2 regions of the Jeotgalibaca ciconiae genome follow, and region 2 is predicted to be linked to the other one. Evidence: a T-box and tRNA genes for the amino acid it is inferred to sense, from the RefSeq annotation. Region 2 holds a T-box; the other holds one or more tRNA genes.
The links. The T-box of region 2 lies ahead of tyrS (tyrosine--tRNA ligase). A T-box ahead of a tRNA ligase gene usually reads a tRNA of that ligase, here a tRNA-Tyr.

Region 1: it encodes a tRNA-Tyr, which carries the amino acid that the T-box ahead of tyrS (tyrosine--tRNA ligase) is inferred to sense. The anticodon was not compared.

What each region holds. Positions count from the first base shown of each region.
Region 1 covers NZ_CP034465.1:1,266,192-1,273,729, reverse strand. The annotation lists tRNA gene EJN90_RS05995 (tRNA-Val) at 25-97, shown strand; tRNA gene EJN90_RS05990 (tRNA-Lys) at 170-242, shown strand; tRNA gene EJN90_RS05985 (tRNA-Leu) at 273-354, shown strand; tRNA gene EJN90_RS05980 (tRNA-Thr) at 376-448, shown strand; tRNA gene EJN90_RS05975 (tRNA-Gly) at 456-527, shown strand; tRNA gene EJN90_RS05970 (tRNA-Leu) at 568-653, shown strand; tRNA gene EJN90_RS05965 (tRNA-Arg) at 664-737, shown strand; tRNA gene EJN90_RS05960 (tRNA-Pro) at 750-823, shown strand; tRNA gene EJN90_RS05955 (tRNA-Met) at 857-930, shown strand; tRNA gene EJN90_RS05950 (tRNA-Ile) at 975-1,048, shown strand; tRNA gene EJN90_RS05945 (tRNA-Ser) at 1,090-1,179, shown strand; tRNA gene EJN90_RS05940 (tRNA-Glu) at 1,215-1,286, shown strand; tRNA gene EJN90_RS05935 (tRNA-Ser) at 1,341-1,430, shown strand; tRNA gene EJN90_RS05930 (tRNA-Met) at 1,461-1,533, shown strand; tRNA gene EJN90_RS05925 (tRNA-Asp) at 1,625-1,700, shown strand; tRNA gene EJN90_RS05920 (tRNA-Gly) at 1,702-1,772, shown strand; tRNA gene EJN90_RS05915 (tRNA-Ile) at 1,785-1,858, shown strand; tRNA gene EJN90_RS05910 (tRNA-Glu) at 1,869-1,940, shown strand; tRNA gene EJN90_RS05905 (tRNA-Val) at 2,026-2,098, shown strand; tRNA gene EJN90_RS05900 (tRNA-Asp) at 2,101-2,173, shown strand; tRNA gene EJN90_RS05895 (tRNA-Phe) at 2,218-2,290, shown strand; tRNA gene EJN90_RS05890 (tRNA-Tyr) at 2,295-2,375, shown strand; tRNA gene EJN90_RS05885 (tRNA-Trp) at 2,390-2,460, shown strand; tRNA gene EJN90_RS05880 (tRNA-His) at 2,473-2,545, shown strand; tRNA gene EJN90_RS05875 (tRNA-Gln) at 2,556-2,627, shown strand; tRNA gene EJN90_RS05870 (tRNA-Cys) at 2,634-2,704, shown strand; tRNA gene EJN90_RS05865 (tRNA-Leu) at 2,744-2,827, shown strand; T-box leader at 3,032-3,262, shown strand; gene EJN90_RS05860 (5-methyltetrahydropteroyltriglutamate--homocysteine S-methyltransferase) at 3,338-4,486, shown strand; gene EJN90_RS05855 (MalY/PatB family protein) at 4,496-5,692, shown strand; gene EJN90_RS05850 (PLP-dependent transferase) at 5,689-6,777, shown strand; gene EJN90_RS05845 (glycoside hydrolase family 3 protein) at 6,908-7,538, shown strand, end outside.
Region 2 covers NZ_CP034465.1:819,073-826,610, forward strand. The annotation lists gene metG (methionine--tRNA ligase) at 1-404, opposite strand, end outside; gene EJN90_RS03835 (MerR family transcriptional regulator) at 503-1,264, opposite strand; gene EJN90_RS03840 (C40 family peptidase) at 1,598-2,935, opposite strand; T-box leader at 3,208-3,413, shown strand; gene tyrS (tyrosine--tRNA ligase) at 3,477-4,742, shown strand; gene EJN90_RS03850 (GNAT family N-acetyltransferase) at 4,745-5,248, shown strand; gene EJN90_RS03855 (hypothetical protein) at 5,300-5,668, opposite strand; gene EJN90_RS03860 (DsbA family oxidoreductase) at 5,673-6,530, opposite strand; gene EJN90_RS13850 (hypothetical protein) at 6,523-6,681, opposite strand; gene EJN90_RS03865 (hypothetical protein) at 6,707-6,886, opposite strand; gene EJN90_RS03870 (NAD(P)H-dependent oxidoreductase) at 6,897-7,538, opposite strand, start outside.

The DNA of each region.
Region 1 (7,538 bases), 450 kb from region 2:
TTGTTTACATATTTTTTACATTATGGAGGTTTAGCTCAGCTGGGAGAGCGTCTGCCTTACAAGCAGGATGTCAGCGGTTCGATCCCGTTAACCTCCATTGTCATGCTTATTGTTGCGTTAGCAGCTTACGAACATGATGAACTTAGGAATAGCTTACAGTATTTCCTTTGAGTCATTAGCTCAGTTGGTAGAGCATCTGACTTTTAATCAGAGGGTCGCAGGTTCGAGCCCTGCATGACTCATTTCTTTTTATCATAAATATAAGAAGAAACGCGGGTGTGGCGGAATTGGCAGACGCACTAGATTTAGGATCTAGCGCCGCGAGGCGTGGGGGTTCAAGTCCCTTCACCCGCACTTGTTTTATAAAAAATATATGCCGGCTTAGCTCAGTTGGTAGAGCATCTGATTTGTAATCAGAGGGTCGAGGGTTCAAGTCCTTTAGCCGGCATCTGTTTGCGGAAGTAGTTCAGTGGTAGAACACCACCTTGCCAAGGTGGGGGTCGCGGGTTCGAACCCCGTCTTCCGCTTCATAAGGAAGTAAGAATCCTTATATTTTAATATTATACTGCCGGGGTGGCGGAATTGGCAGACGCACAGGACTTAAAATCCTGCGGTGAGTTTTCACCGTATCGGTTCGACCCCGATCCTCGGCATTTTTCTTATGCACCCATAGCTCAATTGGATAGAGTACCTGACTACGAATCAGGCGGTTGCAGGTTCGACTCCTGCTGGGTGCATTTTTATTAGTACGGGAAGTAGCTCAGCTTGGTAGAGCACTTGGTTTGGGACCAAGGGGTCGCAGGTTCGAATCCTGTCTTCCCGATTTAATAATAACTCAACATTATTATTGTTTTTTGGCGGTGTAGCTCAGCTGGCTAGAGCGTCCGGTTCATACCCGGGAGGTCGTGGGTTCAATCCCCTCCGCCGCTATTTTTACAAAATGGACGTTCAGAAAAGGTTACACTTAAGAGCCTGGACCTTTAGCTCAGTTGGTTAGAGCAGACGGCTCATAACCGTCCGGTCGCAGGTTCGAGTCCTGCAAGGTCCATTGCAGCATGAAATTGCAGCAAAGAAAATCAGTCTTTGATTGGGGAAGTACTCAAGTGGCTGAAGAGGCGCCCCTGCTAAGGGTGTAGGTCGTTTCATAGCGGCGCGAGGGTTCAAATCCCTCCTTCTCCGTTTTCTTTTATGAAATTATGATTGACATTTTTAAAGGCCCGTTGGTCAAGCGGTTAAGACACCGCCCTTTCACGGCGGTAACACGGGTTCGAATCCCGTACGGGTCATTATCATGATTGTTTATAACTATGATAAAGTATGCTATTTTAATTATTTACTTCGGAGGATTACCCAAGTCCGGCTTAAGGGAACGGTCTTGAAAACCGTCAGGCGTGTAAAAGCGTGCAAGGGTTCGAATCCCTTATCCTCCTTTGCCTTAATCGGCTTATCATTTTTATTATCGCGGGGTAGAGCAGTTGGCAGCTCGTCGGGCTCATAACCCGGAGGTCGCAGGTTCAAGTCCTGCCCCCGCAATTAGCATGATTGTTAGTTTGATAACTTACAATCATAGCATACTTGGATGTTAGTCCAAGGAATATTCTTAATAAATATTTTTACGCAAAGTGGTTCCGTGGTGTAGGGGTTAACATGCCTGCCTGTCACGCAGGAGATCGCGGGTTCAAATCCCGTCGGAACCGCCACGCGGGTGTAGTTTAGTGGTAAAACTACAGCCTTCCAAGCTGTTGTCGGGAGTTCGATTCTCCTCACCCGCTTTTAAATAGTAAGGGCCTATAGCTCAGCTGGTTAGAGCGCACGCCTGATAAGCGTGAGGTCGATGGTTCGAGTCCATTTAGGCCCATTATTTTTTAGGCCCGTTGGTCAAGCGGTTAAGACACCGCCCTTTCACGGCGGTAACACGGGTTCGAGTCCCGTACGGGTCATTACCATAAAGTTATCGTTTTAACGATGCAAAAGTATGGTATACTTAGACATAAGTCTATCGTGTTTCTTTTTTTAATATTTATTGGAGGTTTAGCTCAGCTGGGAGAGCGTCTGCCTTACAAGCAGGATGTCAGCGGTTCGATCCCGTTAACCTCCATTGGTTCCGTGGTGTAGGGGTTAACATGCCTGCCTGTCACGCAGGAGATCGCGGGTTCAAATCCCGTCGGAACCGTTTATTTTAATTGAGTGAAAGCTCAGAGTAAACCTTATATTTTTGGCTTGGTAGCTCAGTTGGTAGAGCACTTGATTGAAGCTCAAGGTGTCGGCGGTTCGATTCCGTCCCAAGCCACCTTGGAGGGGTAGCGAAGTGGCTAAACGCGGCGGACTGTAAATCCGCTCCTTCGGGTTCGGCAGTTCGAATCTGCCCCCCTCCATTTTTTACGTCCTTAGGGGTATAGTTTAAAGGTAGAACAACGGTCTCCAAAACCGTTGGTGTGGGTTCAATTCCTGCTACCCCTGTTTTGGATTGTGGCGATTGTGGCGAAGTGGTTAACGCACCGGCTTGTGGCGCCGGCATTCGTGGGTTCGATTCCCATCAGTCGCCCTTTTTTTATTGGGGTATAGCCAAGCGGTAAGGCAACGGACTTTGACTCCGTCATTCGTTGGTTCGAATCCAGCTACCCCAGTATTTCGGCGGTATAGCCAAGTGGTAAGGCAGAGGTCTGCAAAACCTTCATCACCGGTTCAAATCCGGTTACCGCCTTTCCCAAAAGGGATGAAAAATTTGCATAAATAATATCTTGCCGGCGTGGCGGAATAGGCAGACGCGCTGGACTCAAAATCCAGTGCCCGCGAGGGCGTGCCGGTTCGACCCCGGCCGCCGGTATTATTAAAATGTTTTGAAAGGAGTTTACACACTGAATTCAGTGTGTAAACTCCTTTTTGTGTTTCTTCTTTTTTAAAAAACAGAAATGCTTGATATTATACTCTCCATTTGATTAAAGTATAAAATTAAAATTTGGTGGTTGACAATTATCGTTATTAACCATATAATTTCATTTATATCTAATTGAATTTTCATTTTAACAAAAATTAAACGTTGAAGAGAAGAGTAGCTTATAAAGTCAGGCAAGAGAACCCGGTTCGGTGAGAAAGGGTACTGAGTGAGTAGGTGAAGATGAGCTCTGAGTTTTCAAAAAGGTTCACGCCTTTTGAACGGTCGCAACCGTTATATTGCGCGATTTCAATAGGAATCGTTGAGATGTTATTCGCGAGAATAACATGAACTAGGGTGGTAACACGGAATTAATCCGTCCCTTTGTTGTACAAGTATGTATGACAGAGGGACGGTTTTTTTATTGAAAAAAATAACATTCATTAATTGGAGGAAATAAAAATGACAATACAAACATTTACAGAACGTAAAATCTCTCCGTTTCGCTATGATACAGTGGGAAGCTTCTTAAGACCAGAAGAATTGAAAGAAGCAAGAGTTAAATTCAATTCAGGCGAGATATCAGCGGAAGAATTAAAAGAGGTAGAAGATAAAGAAATTATTAAATTAATCAAAAAGCAGGAAGAAGCAGGATTGAAAGCCGTTAGTGACGGAGAATTTCGCCGCAGCTGGTGGCATTTAGACTTTTTCTGGGGATTACAAGGAGTAGAGTTTAAAATTCCAGCACAGGGTTATTTATTTCATGGTGAAGAGACCCGTCCAGGAACAGTAACGATAAGCGGAAAAATTAGTTGCGAGAATCATCCCTTTGTAGAGGATTACAAATTTGTTCGTGACCATGTGAGTAAGGGTATACAAGTAAAACAGACAATTCCCGCGCCTGCACAAATCTTGGTGGAATTATTCCGAGATGACAATTTAGAAGACGTTCGAAAATTCTACGCTACAAATGAAGAACTGATAGCAGACTTAGTTGCTGCATACAAACAAGTTATTTTAGATATTTACAACGAAGGAGCACGTTCAATTCAGTTAGACGACTGTACTTGGGGAATGTTAGTTGCACCACTTCCAGCAGGAATCCCAGTTCCAGAAGGACAAACAGAATTAGACGTTCGCATCGCTTCTAAGGAATTGTACTTATCCGTTAATAATGCAGTGATTGACGGGCTTCCAGATGACTTAATTGTGAATACACATGTTTGTCGTGGAAATTACCATTCTACATATGCTTCTGCTGGTCCATACGATTTTGTAGCGGATCCTTTGTTTAATAAAGAAAATGTACATGCTTATTATTTAGAGTATGATTCTGATCGTTCAGGTGGATTCGAACCATTAAAATTAGTCAGTCCAGATAAGTTGGTTGTATTAGGTTTGATTACCTCAAAAGATGGAGAACTCGAGGACCGTCAAACAATTATTAATCGTATTCATGAAGCAGCGCAATATATTGATTTAAATCAATTAGCGTTAAGTCCACAATGTGGCTTTGCTTCAACCGAAGAGGGAAATATTATTACTGAGGAACAACAATGGGCTAAAATTGCTCTAGTGAAATCAATCGCACAAGAAGTATGGGGAGAGTAGGTAGAGAATATGGCTATTGATGCATTTGTTGATCGCTATCAAAAAGAGCGTCGTAATACAGAATCTTTGAAATGGGACGCCTTAGAAGAACGATTTGAAGATGCTGATTTACTGCCGCTGTGGGTCGCAGATATGGAGTTTCAAACGCCAGAAACTGTGACAAATGCACTAATTAATCGAATCCAACATGGGGTTTTTGGTTACTCTCTAGATAATGCAGATTACTTTCGTTCTTTTTCAGCTTGGCAAGAAAAGCGTCATAATATTCATCTTCAAAAAGAGTGGCTTCGCTTCTCAACTGGCGTTGTACAATCCCTTTATCATTTAATCCAATGTTTTTCTGAAAAAGGCGACGGAGTGCTTATTCAACCGCCAGTATATTATCCATTCTTCCATGCTGTTAAAGATACGGAAAGAAAATTAGTCGTTTCTCCTTTAAAATCTGAAAATGGGCAGTATCGATTTGATTTAAAAGATTTTGAAGAAAAATTAAGAGTCGAAAAGCCAAAGTTGTTTATACTTTGTTCACCTCATAATCCAGTGGGAAGAATATGGGATGAGGATGAATTGTTGGAAGTTTTGTCACTTTGTAAAAAGCATGGTGTGTTAGTAATTGCCGATGAAATTCATCAGGATTTTGGAGTTGGAAACAAGAAGTTTGTATCGACCTTGAATATTGCTGATGGTAGTTTTCATGATTGTTTGATTCTTTGTAATGCACCATCTAAAACTTTTAACTTAGCAAGTTTATTACATTCACACATTATCATCCCTGATGATAAATTACGAAGACAGTTTGATCAGCGGATTATATTTTATCAACAAACGGAAAATAATTTGTTAGGTCAGCTGGCAGGTCAGACAGCCTATGAAACAGGAGAAGAATGGCTGGATGGTTTGTTAGGGGTCATTCGTTTAAATTATGAAATATTAATTAATCGTCTCAAGAAGTTTCCAGCCATTATAGTATCTCCATTAGAGGGAACCTATCTCGCTTGGATTGATTTAACGACGGTTATTCCTAGAAAAAAAATAAAAGAAATTGTACAAAAAAAGGCACAGCTAGCGGTTGACTATGGCGAATGGTTTTCTGAAGAATGTGAAGGTTTCATTCGGCTGAATTTGGCAACGACACCGACAATATTGAAACAAGCAGTCGATCAGTTGGTGGAGGCGTTAGAGAGTTATGAGGGGGAGTTTAATTGAGTAATTTTAATACTTTTTTGGCACAGATAGGAAATCATGAAGATCCAACGACAGGCGCTGTGAGTCCTCCTATTTATTTATCGTCTACCTTTGCTCATCCGGGATTAGGGCAGAGTACGGGCTATGATTATACGAGAACCAATAATCCGACGAGAGATATTTTAGAAAAAGGACTCTCTGTATTAGAGGGAGGGACACAGGCAGTTGCTACCAGTTCTGGCATGAGTGCGATTCAACTAGTCTTTCAATTATTTCCCGCAGGATCTGAGTTTTTAGTATCGAGGGATTTGTATGGCGGAAGTTTTCGTTATTTTAAAGAACTTGAAGATAAAAGGATTGCAAAATTTCATTATTTTACTAGCTTGGAAGATTTGAAAAATCTATTGACCTCAGAAATTGATGCTGTTTTTGTAGAAACTCCCACGAATCCATTAATGCAAGAAATTGATTTGGAAAAAGTGAGTGTACTCGCAAAGGAAGTAGATGCCATACTGATTGTTGACAACACTTTCTTAACTCCTTTGAGACAACGTCCACTTGAATTAGGCGCTCAAATCGTCGTTCATTCTGGAACAAAATATTTAACGGGACACAATGATGTACTTGCAGGAGTTGTTGTAACAAACGATGAAACGATTGGGGAAAAGTTACAGTGGCTCTCAAATACAACTGGACCTACTTTGTCAGCTTTTGATTGTTGGTTGTTCATTCGTAGTTTGAAAACTTTGCCTTTGCGGTTAGATCGTCAAGAGAGTAACGCGCAGAAGATTGTTGATGCATTAAAAAAACATCCACAAATAAAAGAAGTTCTGTATCCTGGAAAAGGTGCTATGATCAGCATTCGACTTCAGGAAGAAGAGCGAGTTGCTTCTGTTTTATCATCGATTAAGGTATTTACTTTTGCAGAAAGTCTTGGCGGTGTGGAAAGTTTGATTACTTATCCTACTACTCAGACACATGCAGATGTACCGAAAGAACTGAGAGAATCTTATGGATTAACAGAGGATTTATTGAGAATTTCGGTTGGGATTGAAGATGCAGATGATTTAGTGGAAGATTTAAAGCAAGCACTAGAAAGCAAGTAAAGAATACACCAGCGTCTCGAGAGATTCGTTGGTCTATTTTTTTGACTGATTTACTGGTGTTCTAAGTGAAAAAAAGTTATCGTAGTACTGTAAATAGATGTTGTCCTTACTATAATGAGGAGTGGTTTAAATGAAAAAGAACGATCATCGCAGTCAATATTTTCTTTTACTTATTCTTTTGCTATTTTTCTTAGCTGGTTGTCAAAGAGATGATTCTAGTAATGAACAAAGTAGTTCAACTATCTCATCGGTAGAAAGTTCGATTGAAGATGAATCATCAGAATCAGTTGAATCAAAAGAAACAACGGATCCTGAAAATAACAATGAGGACCGTGCTCAAGTGATTTTAGAAGACCTATCTCTTGAAGAGAAAGTCGGCCAAATGTTCTTAGCAAGGTTGCCGGATGAAGATGCTGATTACTTGGCACAACAATATCATTTAGGAGGTTATATTTGGTTCGCAAAGGACTTTAGTGAAAAGATACCAGAAACCGTTGCAGAAGAAATACAAGCAATACAGAATTCGATGCCAATCGATTTATTTATGGCGGTGGATGAAGAAGGCGGAGAAGTAACTCGAGTCAGTTCTTTTGAACAATATCGCTCTGAGCCGTTTCTTTCACCACAAGAAGCATTTGTATGGGATGGATGGGAAGAGATAAGAGCGCAGGAGCAAGAAAAAGCATTACTTTTGAAGGAACTGGGATTAAATATGAATTTAGCTCCAGTAGCAGATGTTCCTCTTGAAGAAACAGATTTTA
Region 2 (7,538 bases):
TCTTCATCAGAAACGGAATACCAGCCTTCATATTCTCCAAGGTAAATATCTCCTTGTTCCACCAAGCGTTCGAAAATCATTTGAACTGCTTTGACATGAGGCTTATCAGTTGTTCGAATAAATTGATCATTCGAGATTTCCAGTGTTTTCCAAAGCTTTTTAATATCTGCAGCCATGCCATCTACATATTTTTGTGGACTTATGCCCATCTCAGCCGCTTTTTTTTCAATTTTTTGTCCATGTTCATCTGTTCCAGTTAAGTAATGAACATCATATCCTTGTAAACGTTTATAGCGCGCCATTGCATCACATGCAACAGTCGTATAAGAGTTTCCAATATGTAATTTCCCACTTGGATAATAAATAGGCGTGGTAATATAGAACGTTTCTTTTTCTTTAAACACGAATGAGTGCCTCCTTAGAAGTTTGCAAGTTTTAAATTTGTTTTCAGCAAACTTGCATATACGCCCTATTCTACCATAAAATCCCTTCTATGGATGCTTTATTTTTGAGTATAATCATAGATTGCATCACGCAAGAATTGTGCCGCTCCACTTCCAGCTGGTCCATCATAATATTTCCTGAAACGTTCATCCATGACGTACATATCACTTAGTCCTCGTTGCGCTTCTTCAGAGTACGATGGCCACGTATAAGTCAGCCATTTTTTATGTAATTCGACCACTTCAACTGCTTCTTCGCCAGCGATATCTTGTGTCTTCATAGCATTTTTCAGTTTTTCTAAAATATCTGCCGCCATTTCCTGCATTTCGTTATATTGTTTTTCCGTTAAATTGGCAAATTTTTTGTTTGATTTTTCTACGGTTTCTTTTCCATAACGCTCTCTAATTTCTTCCCCGTATTTCTCTTCATTTTCTGCTAATTGTTTTTGTTTAAATCCTTCAAATTTTTCTTTATCGGTCATTTTTATCGTTCCTTTCTTACTTGCTAATGTTTTATCGATTGTCTGCAGTAGTTGATCCAGTTGTTGCCTTTTTGCCAGCAGCTGTTTTCTATGATTTTTTAAAGACGTTACGCTATCAAAGTTGTCATCATCCAAAATATTTTTTATTTCTTCCAACGGCAGTTCCAACTCCCTGAAAAATAGAATCTGTTGCAATCTTTCAATTTCTTCCTCTCCATAAATACGATAGCCGGAAGAATTAACTCGCTTTGGTTTCAATAAATTGATTGAGTCATAATAACGAAGCGTGCGGCTGCTGACAGAAGCTAACTGACTTAATTTTTTGATGGTATATTCCATTCACGTACCTCCCTATTGCTATAATAGACCTTTACGTAACGTCAAGGTCAAGTGTTTTGAAAAAAATTATTATGAAATTTTGTAATTAGATGGATTATTCCGTCTAGTGAGTTGCAGTTTGAGCAGCATTAGATGGAATTACATTCTATTCTCATCTAGTGGATTCCCGAAAATGATACTACTGAACGGAATAACAGTTTTTTCCGTCTAGTGGCGACTTTAAAGGGGCTTCAGTGGATTAAATACTCTCTTACTACTTGAGGTAGACTAAAATACTGGAGACAGAAAAAAGACAGCTCCGGAGAACTGTCTTTTGTTTATTATTCATTTAAATTATCTTGCTACGCGAACAGCGAAGCTTGGAGTGAAGTATTGTGTACTGTTTACTTCTACAACGCCGCCTTCGTCAGGAGCATGGATGTATTGACCATTTCCTAGAGCGATTGCCACATGATATGGGCTGCCTTTTGGTCCCCAGAATAGTAGGTCACCAGCTTGTGCTTGTGATACAGAGATTTGTGTTCCCGCATATTGTTGAGGACCTGTCCAGCCGCCAATTTCGATTCCGTATGCTTCACGGAATACATATGCTGTAAATCCAGAACAGTCAAAACCACTTGGTGTTTTTCCACCCCACACATAAGGTACGCCTAGATATTTATAGGCTACACTAACTACATCACCAGTTGGCGCTGAAATTGTCGGAGCAGCTGGCTTTTCTTCAACTTTTTCAACAGGAGTTGAAGGAGCTGGTGCTGAAGGTTGTGAAACCTCAGTCGTTACCTCAGTATTCACTGTAGTATTTGTAGTATTGTTCGTTTGTGTTGGCGCTGTTACTGTTGGAGTTTGGTTTGATGCAACTTCAACTACTGACTCTTGTGCAGCTTCTTCAGCAGCTTTAGCTGCTTCAGCTTCTGCTAATAATGCAGCTTCCGCTGCAGCAATTGCTGCTTCTTCTGCAAGCCTTTGACGTTCTGCTTCTTCAGCAGCACGACGATCAGCTTCTTCTTTTTCTGCGATAGATCTTTGACGATCTTCTTCTGCAGTTGCTTTTTCAGCACTTAAAGCAGCTAATGCACTTTCTTGCTCAATATTTTTTACTTCTAATTGCCCTTTTAATTCTTCAAGCTCATATGTCATTGACATAATATCATTTAACTTTTCTTCAGATTCGACTTTTTTATCTTCCACTGCTTGTTGATCTTGAACTTGTTGCTCTACTAAATCTTTGTTAGCAGAAACCATTGTTGTAACTACGTCTACTCGAGAGATTAAGTCTGTCAAAGATTCTGAAGCAAAAATAAAGTTCATATAATTTGTGTTTGATCCATTTACTTGAACTGAACGAGCTTGTTCTTTCAATTGGCCTTCACGTTGATCGATAATTTGTTGTAATTGTGCAATTTCTTCTTTCAGTAAATCAATTTCTTCGTTTGTTGCCAGACGTTGATTTAATAATTCTGATGCACGATCTTCAGCTGCTGTAATTTCAGCTTGTACTTCTGCAAGCACAGCTGCTGCAGAATCAACACGATTAGATAGTTCGTTAACTTTCTGTTCTTGTTCTTCAATTTTATCAGTTAGTTCATCAGCAGATGCCGCATATGGCGCTACAAAAGTTGCTGAAAGGATTGAACTAGTTAAAATAAGAGTAGCAAGTTTCTTTTTCAAGTCGATTCCTCCGTTTTTCTTTACGCTTTATTTAAAACTTTAATGTTCATTTATATTTTTTTAAGAGTTTCTTTACTATTTTTCTCAACGTTGAAATCATATCACAGTTTATTTGTGAAAAATCACTTTTCGACAACTTGTAGCTGCTTTGTAACAGAACTGTAATGATAACCGACATATGTTTCAAATTCACTCGTAGTTAGAAATATCGGTGAGACTATATTGACTTTTTTTCTGTACTTGACTATACTGATTTCAATAATTAAAAACAATGATAAGCATTGAAGGAACGCAGTAGAAATAAGGTTTTGCATAATAGAGAGCCAGGATTGGTGGAAACTGGTACACCCTTATCTTGAATTACATTCCCGAGCTTCTTTTAAAAGCGCGTGACATACGATACATGTTAGAGTGGTTTCATTATTCATTTTTTAATGAAACAATTTGGGTGGTAACACGGTGAATAATCGTCCCTGATGAAGACAATTGTCTTTGTCAGGGATTTTTTTATTTATAAAATAAAGGAGATGCAACAATGGAAATGAGAAATATTATTGATGAATTACAATGGCGCGATGCGATTAACCAACAAACAGATGAGGAAGGTCTTCGTGAATTAATCGAAAAGAAAAGCATCGGATTGTATTGTGGAATCGATGCAACTGGATCCAGCATGCATATTGGGCACTTGATACCTTTCATGATTCTAAAAAGATTTCAGTTAGCTGGTCATAAGCCCGTTATTCTTATTGGTGGTGCAACTGGTTCAATTGGGGATCCAAGTGGGAAATCTGAAGAACGTACTTTGCAATCAGAAGAAACGGTTGCATATAATGCTGAACAAATTACAAAACAAATGAAAAATTTGTTTCGAGCTGGAGAAGAAGATTCTGAAATACGTTTAGTTAACAACTTGGATTGGACAAAAAATCTGTCTTTATTAGATTTTTTACGTGATTTTGGAAAGAATTTTAATATTAACACCATGCTTGCAAAAGACATTGTTGCAAGCCGCTTGGAAACAGGAATCTCGTTCACTGAATTCTCATACCAAATCCTTCAATCCATGGATTACTTGCACCTATACCGCAATTTGGATGTTCAATTACAAGTCGGCGGTGCAGACCAATGGGGTAATATTACAGCTGGACTAGAGCTTATTCGAAAAAAAGAAGGTGCAGAAGCAGAAGCCTTTGGATTAACAATTCCACTGATGTTAAAAGCAGATGGGACGAAATTTGGTAAGACTGCTGGCGGAGCAGTTTGGTTAGATCCAAAACAAACAACACCCTATGAATTTTACCAATTTTGGGTAAACCAAGACGACCGCGATGTTGTGAAATACTTAAAATTCTTTACCTTCTTAACGAAGGAAGAAATCAATGCTCTAGCAGAAAAAGTGGCAACAGAGCCTCATAAGCGTGAAGCACAAAAAACATTAGCTGCTGAAATGACAAAATTTGTTCACGGCGAAAAGTCATTAGAAGATGCATTAAAAATTACCGATGCATTATTTACGGGTGACGTTTCTCAACTTTCTGCTGATGAAATCGAACAAGGTTTCAAAAATATGCCTACATTTGAATCGGCTTTAACGGAACAAGAATTAGTTACTTGGTTAGTAGATACCGGTATTGAGCCTTCTCGCCGTCAATCCAGAGAAGATATTAAGAATGGTGCTATCTCTATTAATGGTGAGAAAATTACTGATTTAGAATTTGTTATCACTGCGGAAAACTCATTTGAAAATCGTTTTATTATCGTTCGCCGCGGCAAGAAAAAATACTTCCTTGTAAAGTTGGTGTAATCATGACTGCTACTCTAGAGCTAATAGCTGTACGAGACACGCTGCAAGCAGAAGATCTTGCTGAATTGGCGCACACAATTTGGCATGAATACTATTTACCACTTTTAGGACAAGAGCAAGTCAGCTATATGTTAAAAACGTTTCAATCGACAGAGAAAATCATCGCAGATATTGCTGAGAATAAGGTGGAATACTTCATTATAGAAGCTGATGAAAAAGAAATTGGCTATGCTGGAATCGAATGGCAGGAAGATAGCCTCTTTATTAGTAAGCTCTACCTATTAAAGGAAGCGCGCGGTAAGGGTTATGCCTATCAACTTATACAGACCTTTATCCAAAAGGCCAAAGAACGCAGCAAAAAAACAATGACACTGACCGTGAATAAAGATAATAAAGATTCTATTCGTTTTTATGAAAAGGTTGGCTTTAAGCGCATCGATTCAGTTGTTTCTCCTATTGGAAACAACTTTGTAATGGATGATTATATTTATGAATATGTGCTTTAATAATAAAACGAAGCGGAGCGGAGCAAGTAATATGCTCCGCTCCGCTTCGTTTTATTTTCCTATTTTCTCTTTAATCGCTCTTCGCTTGGTTTTTATCAATACATTTAGGAGGATCAAGATTATGCCTACGGTTAGCATAATGACAACGTTTGTGGCATTCAGCAACTGTAACAGGAAAACAGCTACCCCATAAATTAAAATGGTGATTAAATTCAGTTTTTCTTCCCAATCATCTGTTTTTGGATAATCTTTCGAAATTTTTACAAAAAGAAAGTGAATCAAATAAAAACCAGCTAAAGCAATAAAAATGAATAGTGAGTTTTCATAATCGCCTAACAAGTAGCCGAAGTACCGCTTTAACAGTATACTAAACACCAGAAAAATGGATTGAAGAAGATTTTCTTTTTCTTTTATCGTCATAGTTTCATCCTTGCTCTGCTTTATAATAACCCTGGCCAAGCAGTTTCCCTTGTTGATAATTTTCTTTTCCAACAGTTAATTCAACAAAGCTTTCAACTTCTGTTTCAGACAAGTTATATAAGATTTCGATTTCTCGATTCAACATGAGCGGTGTATCTTTCATTAATATATCCAAACTTGGCACAGGGTCAGGTATTAGGTTCACTTCTGGTAATGCTTGCTTCAATGCCTCCACTAAAGCTTCAAGTGGTTGCGCTCCAACGATTTTCAATCCTTGGCTCTGTTCATTCACTAACACAATACTTGGAAAACCAGATATAGTTAAGGCGCTAGCAAGACCTAAATCACCATTCAACAGCGTCCTGCCTTCAAATGAGTCGGCTTGTTCAGCAATCAATTCGCTATCTAAATCCATTTCTTCTAAAATCCCTTTTAAAACTTCTTCTTTGGAAATATCTTGATTCCATAACATAACCGTTTCACGAAGTTTTCGTAAAAATAGTTGTGCTTTTTCCGGATGGTCTCTTTCTACAATTTGGTATACTTGGGAACTTGGAAAAGAGGAAGAGATTGGCTCATCCAACCAAATTCGTCCGTCAATGACCATTCTCGAATAGTCACCGATTTCACGCCAATGCTTCGCCACATCAACAGCGTCCGTAATACCATTTGCTCCATCTCCGCCAAACGTTTCCCATTTTTCAATCATGCCACCCATAATCGTGGTATCATTCGCAATATACTTCGCATATTGATAACGAAACTTTCTCAAAGTTGGTTCAAAAACCCAACAAAAAGAACACAGCGGATCGGTTCCATAATATAAATCTACTTTTGGTATCTGTCCGATTTCATTATTCATCTTTTTTTCCTACTTCATTTTGTTTTTTTTCTTTCGGATTTTTGGCCGCTGATCCACAAATACCTGTTATCGGATCGCAATACGCTCCCTCATCCATTGAATCGTTCACGATTTCAATAAATGTGAATGTTTTTTTCTTTTCCTCTTCCATAATCAATCATCATCCTTTCTGACTATCAGCCCCACTCTTTGGGACTCCACATCCGTCCGTCAATCTCGCCTTGAGTTTGCTCAATTCGCTTGTATTGCTCATTAATCAGTTTTGCGAATTCTTGAAATAGGGCGGTCTGTCGGTAATCCTTGCTTCGTTCTTCTAATAGCTTTATTTGGTTAAGCATCCAGTCTTTTTGTTCCATCATTTTTTCCTCACAACTCTTCTAGCTCTTGAAGTGTAAATAATAAATCATCTAACTGTTCTCGGTTCTCTTCCATTTGTTCAATCAATAATTCAATTAATTGCTGGTCTTCTTCTGAAAAATCTTTTTTACCATAGGTTCTTAATTCTTGTTTGAACCACTGCTCTCTTGCAACTAACGAATCATCATTCTGATTCGTTAAGTATTGACGATATCGAATCAACAAGGCTTTTTTTTCCGACTCAGACAAATAGTCAAAACGTGCAAGTAATAAAACAGGCAAATAAATCATTCCACACTTATTCGCTACCGCTTCAAATGGGCGCATTAATTCAGGGATTGTGAATTTTTCTTCTCTTCCAGCTTGATAGGCTCGTTCATGAACACCTGTTGTCACTATTAAGCCAAATTCTTTCCCTGTAAGAAGGTTTCCTGTCTTTCCGTAAGCAAATCCTTCAGTAAGGACTTCATCCTGCCATTGCTTCAATAAGGGCGGTGAGCTATACCAGTATAAAGGAAATTGAAAAAGAATCCGATCATGTTCTAATAATAGTGTTTGTTCTTTTTGAATATCAATTTGATTACTAGGATATTCCTTTTCTAAATGATGCCAACTGACACCTTCCTCTGGCAAACTTTCCCACAAAAAACG